Regions from separate parts of the Peribacillus sp. B65 genome, predicted to be linked through region 1. Evidence: riboswitches for the same ligand, from Rfam matches in the RefSeq annotation. Region 1 holds a riboswitch; the other holds the start of a gene.
The links. Region 1 has a riboswitch for FMN ahead of ACSR9O_RS09470 (ECF transporter S component). Riboswitches for the same ligand answer to the same signal wherever they lie in the genome.
Positions count from the first base shown of each region.

Region 2: linked by a shared signal. The riboswitch ahead of ribE (riboflavin synthase) and the one ahead of ACSR9O_RS09470 (ECF transporter S component) in region 1 are both predicted to bind FMN.

Region 1 is NZ_CP195840.1:1,916,608-1,921,047, forward strand. It holds gene serA (phosphoglycerate dehydrogenase) at 119-1,693, opposite strand; FMN riboswitch at 2,035-2,170, shown strand; gene ACSR9O_RS09470 (ECF transporter S component) at 2,334-2,915, shown strand; gene ACSR9O_RS09475 (ferredoxin) at 3,041-3,289, opposite strand; gene ACSR9O_RS09480 (YpbB family protein) at 3,580-4,440, shown strand, end outside.
Region 2 is NZ_CP195840.1:3,765,992-3,770,431, reverse strand. It holds gene ACSR9O_RS18410 (DEAD/DEAH box helicase) at 1-24, shown strand, start outside; gene megL (methionine gamma-lyase) at 237-1,412, shown strand; gene ACSR9O_RS18400 (TspO/MBR family protein) at 1,409-2,146, opposite strand; FMN riboswitch at 2,348-2,478, shown strand; gene ribE (riboflavin synthase) at 2,624-3,262, shown strand; partial or broken gene ribB (3,4-dihydroxy-2-butanone-4-phosphate synthase) at 3,281-3,919, shown strand; gene ribH (6,7-dimethyl-8-ribityllumazine synthase) at 3,997-4,440, shown strand, end outside.

The DNA.
Region 1 (4,440 bases):
ATTTAATAAATATGAAGGTTTTTCATATGTTGGTGCGTTATAAACACACTGTCCATGGTAAGCAAAAGCCCCTTGCATTCACAGAAAAAGTGCCCGCGCTGACGGGCACTTTTTTGTCTTATAATGAAATACGGGCCATGAATGTAATTTCTTCTGTTTCCATTAAAAATTGTTTCATGTTATCTTCCAATGGTAAATCAAAGCTCAAAACCATGATGGCTTCCCCGCCAGCTTCTTTACGGCCAACCTGCATGGTGGCGATATTCACTCCGTGATCACCCAGGACCTTACCTACGTTACCGATTACACCAGGTTTATCGGTATGCTGGATATAAAGTAAATTCGGTTCTGGATGAAAGTCGATTTTGAAACCATTCAAACTTACAATTCGAGAACCGTAATTTTCGATATAGGTCCCACTGATTGTTAATTCACGGTGGTCACCTTTTACTTTAAGGCTGATCAAATTCGAGTAACCTAAAGAGTCCGTAGAGATTTTTTCACCAACGGTTATGCCACGCTCTTTTGCGATCAACAAGGCATTCACTTCATTTACAGATGCATCGACTCTTGATCTGAAAAAGCCGGAGATTAGACTTTTTGTAAGAATCGCTGTATCGAAATCCAATGATTCTCCGGCATACGTAACGGAGATTTCCTGAATTCCTTCATTCATGCACTGAGAAACAATGGATCCCATTTGCTGGACAAGTTGATAGAATGGCTGTACCTTTTCAAACACTTCTTTAGATATGGCTGGCAGGTTGATCGAACTTGAGACTGGATTTCCTTCGAAATAGGTCAATACCTCCTGGGCAACCTGTACGGCAACATTTAATTGGGCTTCTTTAGTTGAAGCACCCAGATGAGGTGTAGCAATGACGCTATCCAGTTCAAGCAGTTTATGGCCAATTGGAGGTTCTTCGACGAAAACGTCCAGTGCCGCCCCTGCGACATGTCCTTGAACTAACATTTCATATAAATCATCTTCGTCCAGAATACCGCCCCGGGCGCAGTTAAGTACATAAACCCCTTTTTTACAGGTAAGCAGTTTTTCTTTATTGATTAATCCTCTAGTTTCATTCGTAAGTGGTGTATGAACAGTAATGATGTCTGCTTTAGGAAGCAATTCATCTAACGGCAGGGCAGTTACGGACATTTTCTTTGCACGATCGACAGTAAGGAACGGATCATAGACAATGACATCCATGCCGAATACCTTAGCGCGTTTGGCAATTTCCCCTCCGATACGTCCAAAGCCAACTATTCCTAATGTTTTACCACGAAGTTCAGTACCCGTATATGAAGAACGTTTCCACTCCCCATTCTTCAGTGAAGCATAAGCTTGCGGAATGTGGCGCATTAATGAAGCCATCATGGCGAATGTATGTTCAGCTGTTGAAATGGTGTTGCCGTCAGGTGCATTAACCACGACAATCCCGCGTTTTGTCGCCGAGGGGATATCTATGTTATCTACACCGACACCAGCGCGTGCTATAATTTTTAGCTGCGGCATACGGTTCATTAAATCCTCTGAAACCTTCGTAGCACTTCTTACAAGAATTGCATCAATCTGATCAAGTTCGTTTGCAGCTTCCTCTACGGTCTTTTGAATGAGATGAATATTGGATGCCTCAGATAGCGGTCCGAGTCCTTCTGGTTTAATGGCGTCTGCTACTAAAATCCGATACACGACTTAACACCTTCCTAGGAAAAAATTATCTTAAATTTCAGTTAATTTTACAATTGAAATGCTGAATATGTCAATTTGGCTTAACCGGATGTAAGCGCTTAATAGAATGGTGATCTTCTGATCATCTGTTTAATGTCGCGATATAAATGGCTTCATCAAGGATTGAATAGTATAAAAAATAATTTTCATTATTTCGAATTTTCATTTTGTGTATCCACTATTTATTTTAAGCCATTCACTGTGATGATCGATATTCATCCTGAATGAATCAACTGAGAAAAAAAGTGCTATCAAAAAACAAGTAATTCAGATATAATGGGAAGTATAAAAAAATTTTATAGATCTATCTTCGGGGCGGGGCGCAATTCCCCACCGGCGGTGATGAAGAGTTTCTTCTTCTAAGCCCGCGAGCCTTACAAGGCAGGATTTGGTGCGATTCCAAAGCCGACAGTATAGTCTGGATGGGAGAAGATGGAGGTTCCTGAGTGCGTTTCAACAGTTATTTGCTGAACGTTTGTTTGATGTAACCTTTAATTTATCCCTTTAATTCTATTGGAATTAAAGGTTTTTTTATTGAACATCAACATATGGAACCCTAACCTCTTTTTCAGGTAGATCGGAAAAAGAAGGAGAGAGACCTATGAAAAAGAACAAAGTGAAAAAAACGGTCACACTTGCCATGATGGGAAGCATTTCTTATTTATTGATGCTTTTAAATTTCCCGTTTCCGGGATTCCCGCCTTTTCTCAATGTTGATTTTAGCGACATACCAGCACTGATGGCGGCATTAATTTTCGGACCGATGGCTGGAATTCTAGTCGAGTTCATTAAGAACCTATTGGATTTAGTCATGACAGGGACCTTGACTGCTGTACCTGTGGGGCATATCGCTAACTTCATAGCCGGAATACTGTTTGTCTTGCCGACTTATTATGTATTTCAGAAAATCAATTCAAAAAAAGGGATGACATTCGCTTTACTTGCGGGAACAGTTTCCATGGCAGTATTCATGAGTGTTTTAAACTATTATGTCTTCTTACCGGCTTATACCTTCTTTATGGGATGGGATGCAATGTCGGCACCCGAGTCAAGAAAGCTCGTTACGACGGCAATCTTGCCTTTCAATGTGATAAAAGGCGTACTCATCACATCCGTATTCATGTTGCTGTTCATTAAATTACAGACATGGATCAATAAACAAACATTATATAAAAATGCTTAATGGCATTAACGATAGAAATAAAAAACAACCGGATATTCGTATTCGGTTGTTTTTTTATGCCTGTTTCATTTTGGGATGGGGAGATGGCAAAAAAAAGCCATTTTCGATTGAAAATGGCTTGTACGTTATTCGAATTTAAGTGCATCTCCGTCAAATGCCTCGTCAGCAACTTTAATAGAATCCGTTGGGCATCCTTCAAATGCATCCATCATGTCATCTATAAGTACATCAGGAATTTCAACGATTCCCTCGTTATCGTCAAGGGTAACAAATGCAATCCCTTCGTCATCGTAATCATATATATCTGGTGCCGCTGCTCCGCAAGCTCCACAAGCTATGCATGTTTCTTTATCCACAATAGTAAATTTAGCCATGAATATAACCCCTCCTAAGTTGATTGACAACTGATAATCTTTTTATTTCAGATTATTATCTCTTTCTTATTGTAAGACCGAATGCCAAACTTTTCAATAGAAATTGTATTGATAATAACTATCATGTAGCACAATGTCAACGGAAAACATCGAAATACTTAACTTGGTTCTTTCCATGATTCGTCATTTAGTCACATAATTTTCCTTGTATTCATCAATAATAACGGCGATTTTTGCAGTTATTTGTTACAATGGGTTTATTGGTTAAATGAAACAAGGATGTGAGTCCCATGAATAATTATCTACAGGCCATCATTCTATATGCGATAAAAAAATTTCAAGGCGAACGCTCCATTTATGCTATATACCATATGCTGCAGGGGAAGAAATCGTCACAAACAATCCAGGATGCCCATTTATTCGGGCTAACGGATATTTTTGGGACAATACCTCGATTTACCCGTCAGCAATTAAATCAAAACATTGAACATTTACTTAAGCATGACTTGATTAAATTAACGGATAAACCAGATGCATATGAAATTAGTATGCAAGGTGAAGGAATGTTAGTCGATTACTTTAAAAATAATCCTTTTCCGGCGTATATTAATGGTTGGAAATATCACAATATCACCCCGGTTTTCTGGGGAAGGTTAAACTTACTCATTCAAACCATATCCCATATTGTCCACAATGAAAGACGTTTTTATCCGATACAAAGAAATCCCAAAATCCAATTCTTCGTAAAGGAATTTTTACATGCCAATCGTCAGGATCGAGCATTGATTGCCCAACATCTATATGATGAACTGATATCCCTTTTAGAAAGTCAAAGTGATATGAAACGAGACATATTCATTTTGAAAATAACCGGGATAAACAGGATTGGACTTACGTTTGAACAGATTGCAAAAAGGAAGGATGTAGAAGAAGAGTATGTCCGCTTTACATTCCTTGATTCATTGCATCAAATGCTTGCTGAAATGGAAACGGGAAAGGATTACCCTCTCTTGTCCACATTAACAAATGATTGGAAAAGTAGTGGGAATCCTCATTTGACACAATCTACACAGGCTACTTTACGATACATCCATGAAGGGAAAAGTCTGGGTGAAATTGCTGAAATCCGCAGATTGAAAGTCAACACCATC
Region 2 (4,440 bases), 1.8 Mb from region 1:
GGAAACATCGTAGTCGATGAATGATTCGGAAAAAGGGACGGCCATGGCGGCTGTCCCTTTTTTACGAATGCCCGGGTAAATCCACCTGAACTTGTTCATCTATTGCCCTACGGAAATCATATCATCTTTACTAAATTCAGGGGTTCATTTATAGGTGATGACCATGAATGAAAACGCTTCCTTTATATAGGTTTTTGACATATGATAGCAATAGACATAGGTTAGGAGGAGACGGTATGACAGGAAAGTATAAAAAGTTTGAAACGGCAGTCATCCATGAAGGATATGACTCGAAGAAGCATTTAGGAAGCTTGGCAACACCCTTATTTCAAACCTCAACATTCACTTTCGAAAATGCCGAGCAAGGGGAGAGGCGTTTCGCCGGTATGGAAGATGGATATATATATTCACGACTTGGAAATCCAACGGTACATGTGCTTGAAGAAAAGATTGCCGCTTTGGAAGGCGGGGAAGCTGGCCTTGCTTTCGGTTCAGGCATGGCCGCCGTTTCAGCTGTGCTTTTTGCGTTAACGAAAACAGATGACCACATCCTATGCTCACAGGGGTTATATGGTTGTACATTTGGCCTTCTGCAGCTTATGAAAAATAAATACCGCATCACTCATGATTTTTGTGAGATGGATACAGAAGAACAGGTAAGGAAAATGATTCGGCCGGAAACGAACTGCATCTATGTAGAAACCCCGATCAATCCGACGATGAAAATGATTGATTTACAGATGGTGGTGAAAGTTGCGAAGGAACATAATGTGACTGTCGTAGTGGATAATACGTTTTCGACGCCATATCTACAGAGACCGCTTGAGTATGGCTGTGATATCGTCCTTCATAGCGCTACTAAATATCTTTGCGGGCATGGGGATGTCGTTGCAGGACTTGTCGTAGGTAAGAAGGAATTCATGAATCAGGTAGCAGGGACTACACAGAAGGATATCGGTGGAATCATTTCACCTTTCGATGCCTGGTTACTATTGCGGGGGTTAAAGACCTTGCCTGTCAGGATGGACCGTCATTCGGCCAATGCAATGGAAATCTTTCATGAACTTAAGAAACATCCAAAAGTGAAAAAGGTATATTATCCAGGTGATGAAGCTTCACCGGATCATTATATAATGCAAAAACAGATGAAACATGGCGGCGGCCTTATCTCTTTCGAATTGCATGGCACAAAACAGGATGCACAGGAATTCCTAAATAAATTGAAACTAATCAAAATTGCCGTAAGTCTTGGGGATGCCGAAACATTGATCCAGCATCCCGCTACCATGACGCACTCTGCCGTTCCTGAAGATTCACGGAAACAAATGGGCATCAGTGACCAGTTGGTCCGTATCTCAGTTGGCCTAGAAGCTTGGCAGGATGTCTGGCAAGATCTTCAGCAAGCATTTTAGGCTACCATATTCCTTCTGCTTTTAATGAAGATGGTGATGGATACGATAAAAGTGATGACAGCCAGGATATAAGAAATGTCCGTAATTACCGGATAGGCGGAGCTATTTCGTATCCCGATGCCTATGAACGCCCAAACGAATACGAGAGGATAGCACCAATCCCGGTTTTTACCTGCAAAGACAAAAGCCAGGATTGTTGCTGCAATCAGCAGGACGATCGTCCATGTTGAACTGGAAACCCCAAAACCGTCCCATTTGATATACGTGAGGTAATAAGAAATGTCAGCGATCGTTGCAACACTTACCCAGCCTGTATAAACGGAAAACGGAAATAGGTCGAAAGGCTCATGCTTCACTTTTTTTACGTTAGTATAAATGACCATTAAAGTAGCCAAAAGAGCAATGATAATGAATACGGATAACAAAAAGTGCTCATAGTGCCAAGCCAAAAGCCAAGCGCCATTCAAGACACAGCTTAAAGCGAACCAAGGGAAGGATGCCTTATAAGCAGGGCTGTTTTGGTGTTTGCTTAAAAACTGCCTGAATACCCAGATGGCGAGCAGGAAATAGATCAAGCCCCATATGGAAAATACATATCCTGCAGGAGTGAAAAGGACATCAAGTTTATCGGAAATCTCTCCTGATGTCTGGCCGTTCAATGGCAGGTAATTAGCTAAAAAATTCATCGTGACGACGAACAGATAGAAGATCAAGTTGATGATGGAAATAAGCATAGGCTTCCTCCTTATATGAATAGTGATCCTCTAACCCTATTCCACATATTTAGCCTGATTAACCTCTTTGGAGCACATCGGGGACTTTGGAGGTCGTTTTTCCATAAAGAGAGGAAGTTTCTGTAACAATTGAACCATTTAAGGTTAGAAATTTTACATCTTCACTTTATGGTGATAAAATATTCAAAGATTCATATTATTTTAGTCCTTCGGGGTCGGGTGAAAATCCCAACCGGCGGTGATGAAGAAATTCTAAGCCCGCGAGCCTGTTAAAGGCAGGATTTGGTGAGATTCCAAAGCCGACAGTAAAGTCTGGATGGGAGAAGGACGTGTGGAACCCAAGTGTATACGTACGCCTAATTTTTCAAAAATGAAAATGTTAGGCTTTTTAGGTATACAATTTTTTCACTCATTTCTCCTGCTAACTCCTTAGGTCATCCTAAGGGGTTTTTTATATTTTATAAAAGGGGGAAAAACATGTTTACGGGAATCATTGAGGATATCGGTACCGTTCATTCCATGAACAAAGGAAAAAGCAGTATGGAGTTATCGATTCGTTCTGAAAAAATCCTTGAAGATGTTCATCTGGGGGATAGTATTTCAGTAAACGGGGTCTGCTTAACGGTAACGTCCTTCACTAAAAGTTTGTTTACGGTCGACGTGATGCCGGAAACGGTCAAAGCTTCCTCGATACGGACATTGAAATTGGGATCACCTGTGAATCTTGAACGAGCCATGAGTGCACAGGGAAGGTTTGGCGGTCATTTTGTTTCAGGTCATATCGACGGAACCGGAACGATCATCAAAAAAGAACGGAAAGAAAATGCCGTTTATTATGTAATCCAATTGGAAGAGGGGCTCAGTGCCTTTTGCATTCCAAAAGGATCCGTGGCCATTGATGGAACGAGCTTGACGATATTTGGGATCGAAAGGAACCTATTGACTGTATCACTGATTCCATTGACTCATCAGGACACCATATTGGGACAAAAAGCGGCTGGCGATATCGTTAACATCGAAAACGACATGATAGGGAAATATATAATACATCAAATGAAAAATGGCAATCCAAAACCAGGACTTAATTTAGAGTTTTTGGCAGAGCATGGATTCTAATAAAAGGGCGGTGTAATGATGTTCCATACAATAGAAGAAGCGATAGAAGATTTGAAGGCAGGCAAGGTAGTAATCGTATCCGATGATGAAGACCGTGAAAATGAAGGGGATTTTGTAGTGCTGGCCGAAAAGGCGACACCGGAAGCGATCAATTTCATGGCGACTCATGGACGTGGTTTGATATGTACAACCATCACTGAAGAACTGGCAGCGAAATTGAAACTGCATCCTATGGTTGGAGAAAATACCGATCATCATGGCACTGCTTTTACGGTAAGTGTCGATCATAAAAGCACCTCTACAGGAATCAGTGCTTTTGAAAGGTCCTTGACCATCCTTGAGCTTCTTAATGAAGATTCGGTCGCTGAAGATTTCCAAAGGCCTGGTCACACTTTTCCGATAGTCGCAAAAGAAGGCGGCGTATTAAGGAGGGCGGGACATACAGAGGCATCGGTGGACTTGGCGAAGTTATGCGGTGCCGCTCCAGCTGGTGTCATTTGTGAAATCATGAATGAAGATGGATCGATGGCCCGGGTATCCGATTTAGAAGTCATCGCTGATAAATTCAACCTGAAGTTCATTACGATAGCCGATTTGATTCGGTATCTTCAACAAAATGATACTATCGGGAACCAGGAGCTTGAACTGAACATCCCGAAAGCTTGAGGATTTAAGTAATTACATCTTACAGAACAAAAAATTATATTGTTTTTTAAAATTAGGAGGAATTGGACATGGGGAAAACTATTGAAGCACAATTAATCGGATCAGGATTGAAAGTCGGTATCGTGGTAGGAAGATTTAATGAGTTTATCACAAGCAAGCTTTTAGGAGGGGCATTGGATGGCCTTAAGCGTCATGGCGTTGATGAGAATGATGTTGACATCGCTTGGGTCCCGGGTGCTTTTGAACTACCGTTAATTGCAAAAAAACTTGTGAATACAGGTAAATATGATGCGGTAATCGGTCTTGGAACGGTAATCAGGGGTGCCACTTCACATTATGATTATGTCTGTAATGAAGCGGCTAAAGGCATGGCTTCCGTTTCCTTGGAAACGGGTGTACCGGTTATCTTCGGTTTGCTGACAACTGAAAATATTGAACAAGCGATTGAACGTGCAGGAACAAAATCAGGTAACAAAGGTTATGAAGCGGCCGTTAGTGCAATTGAAATGGCC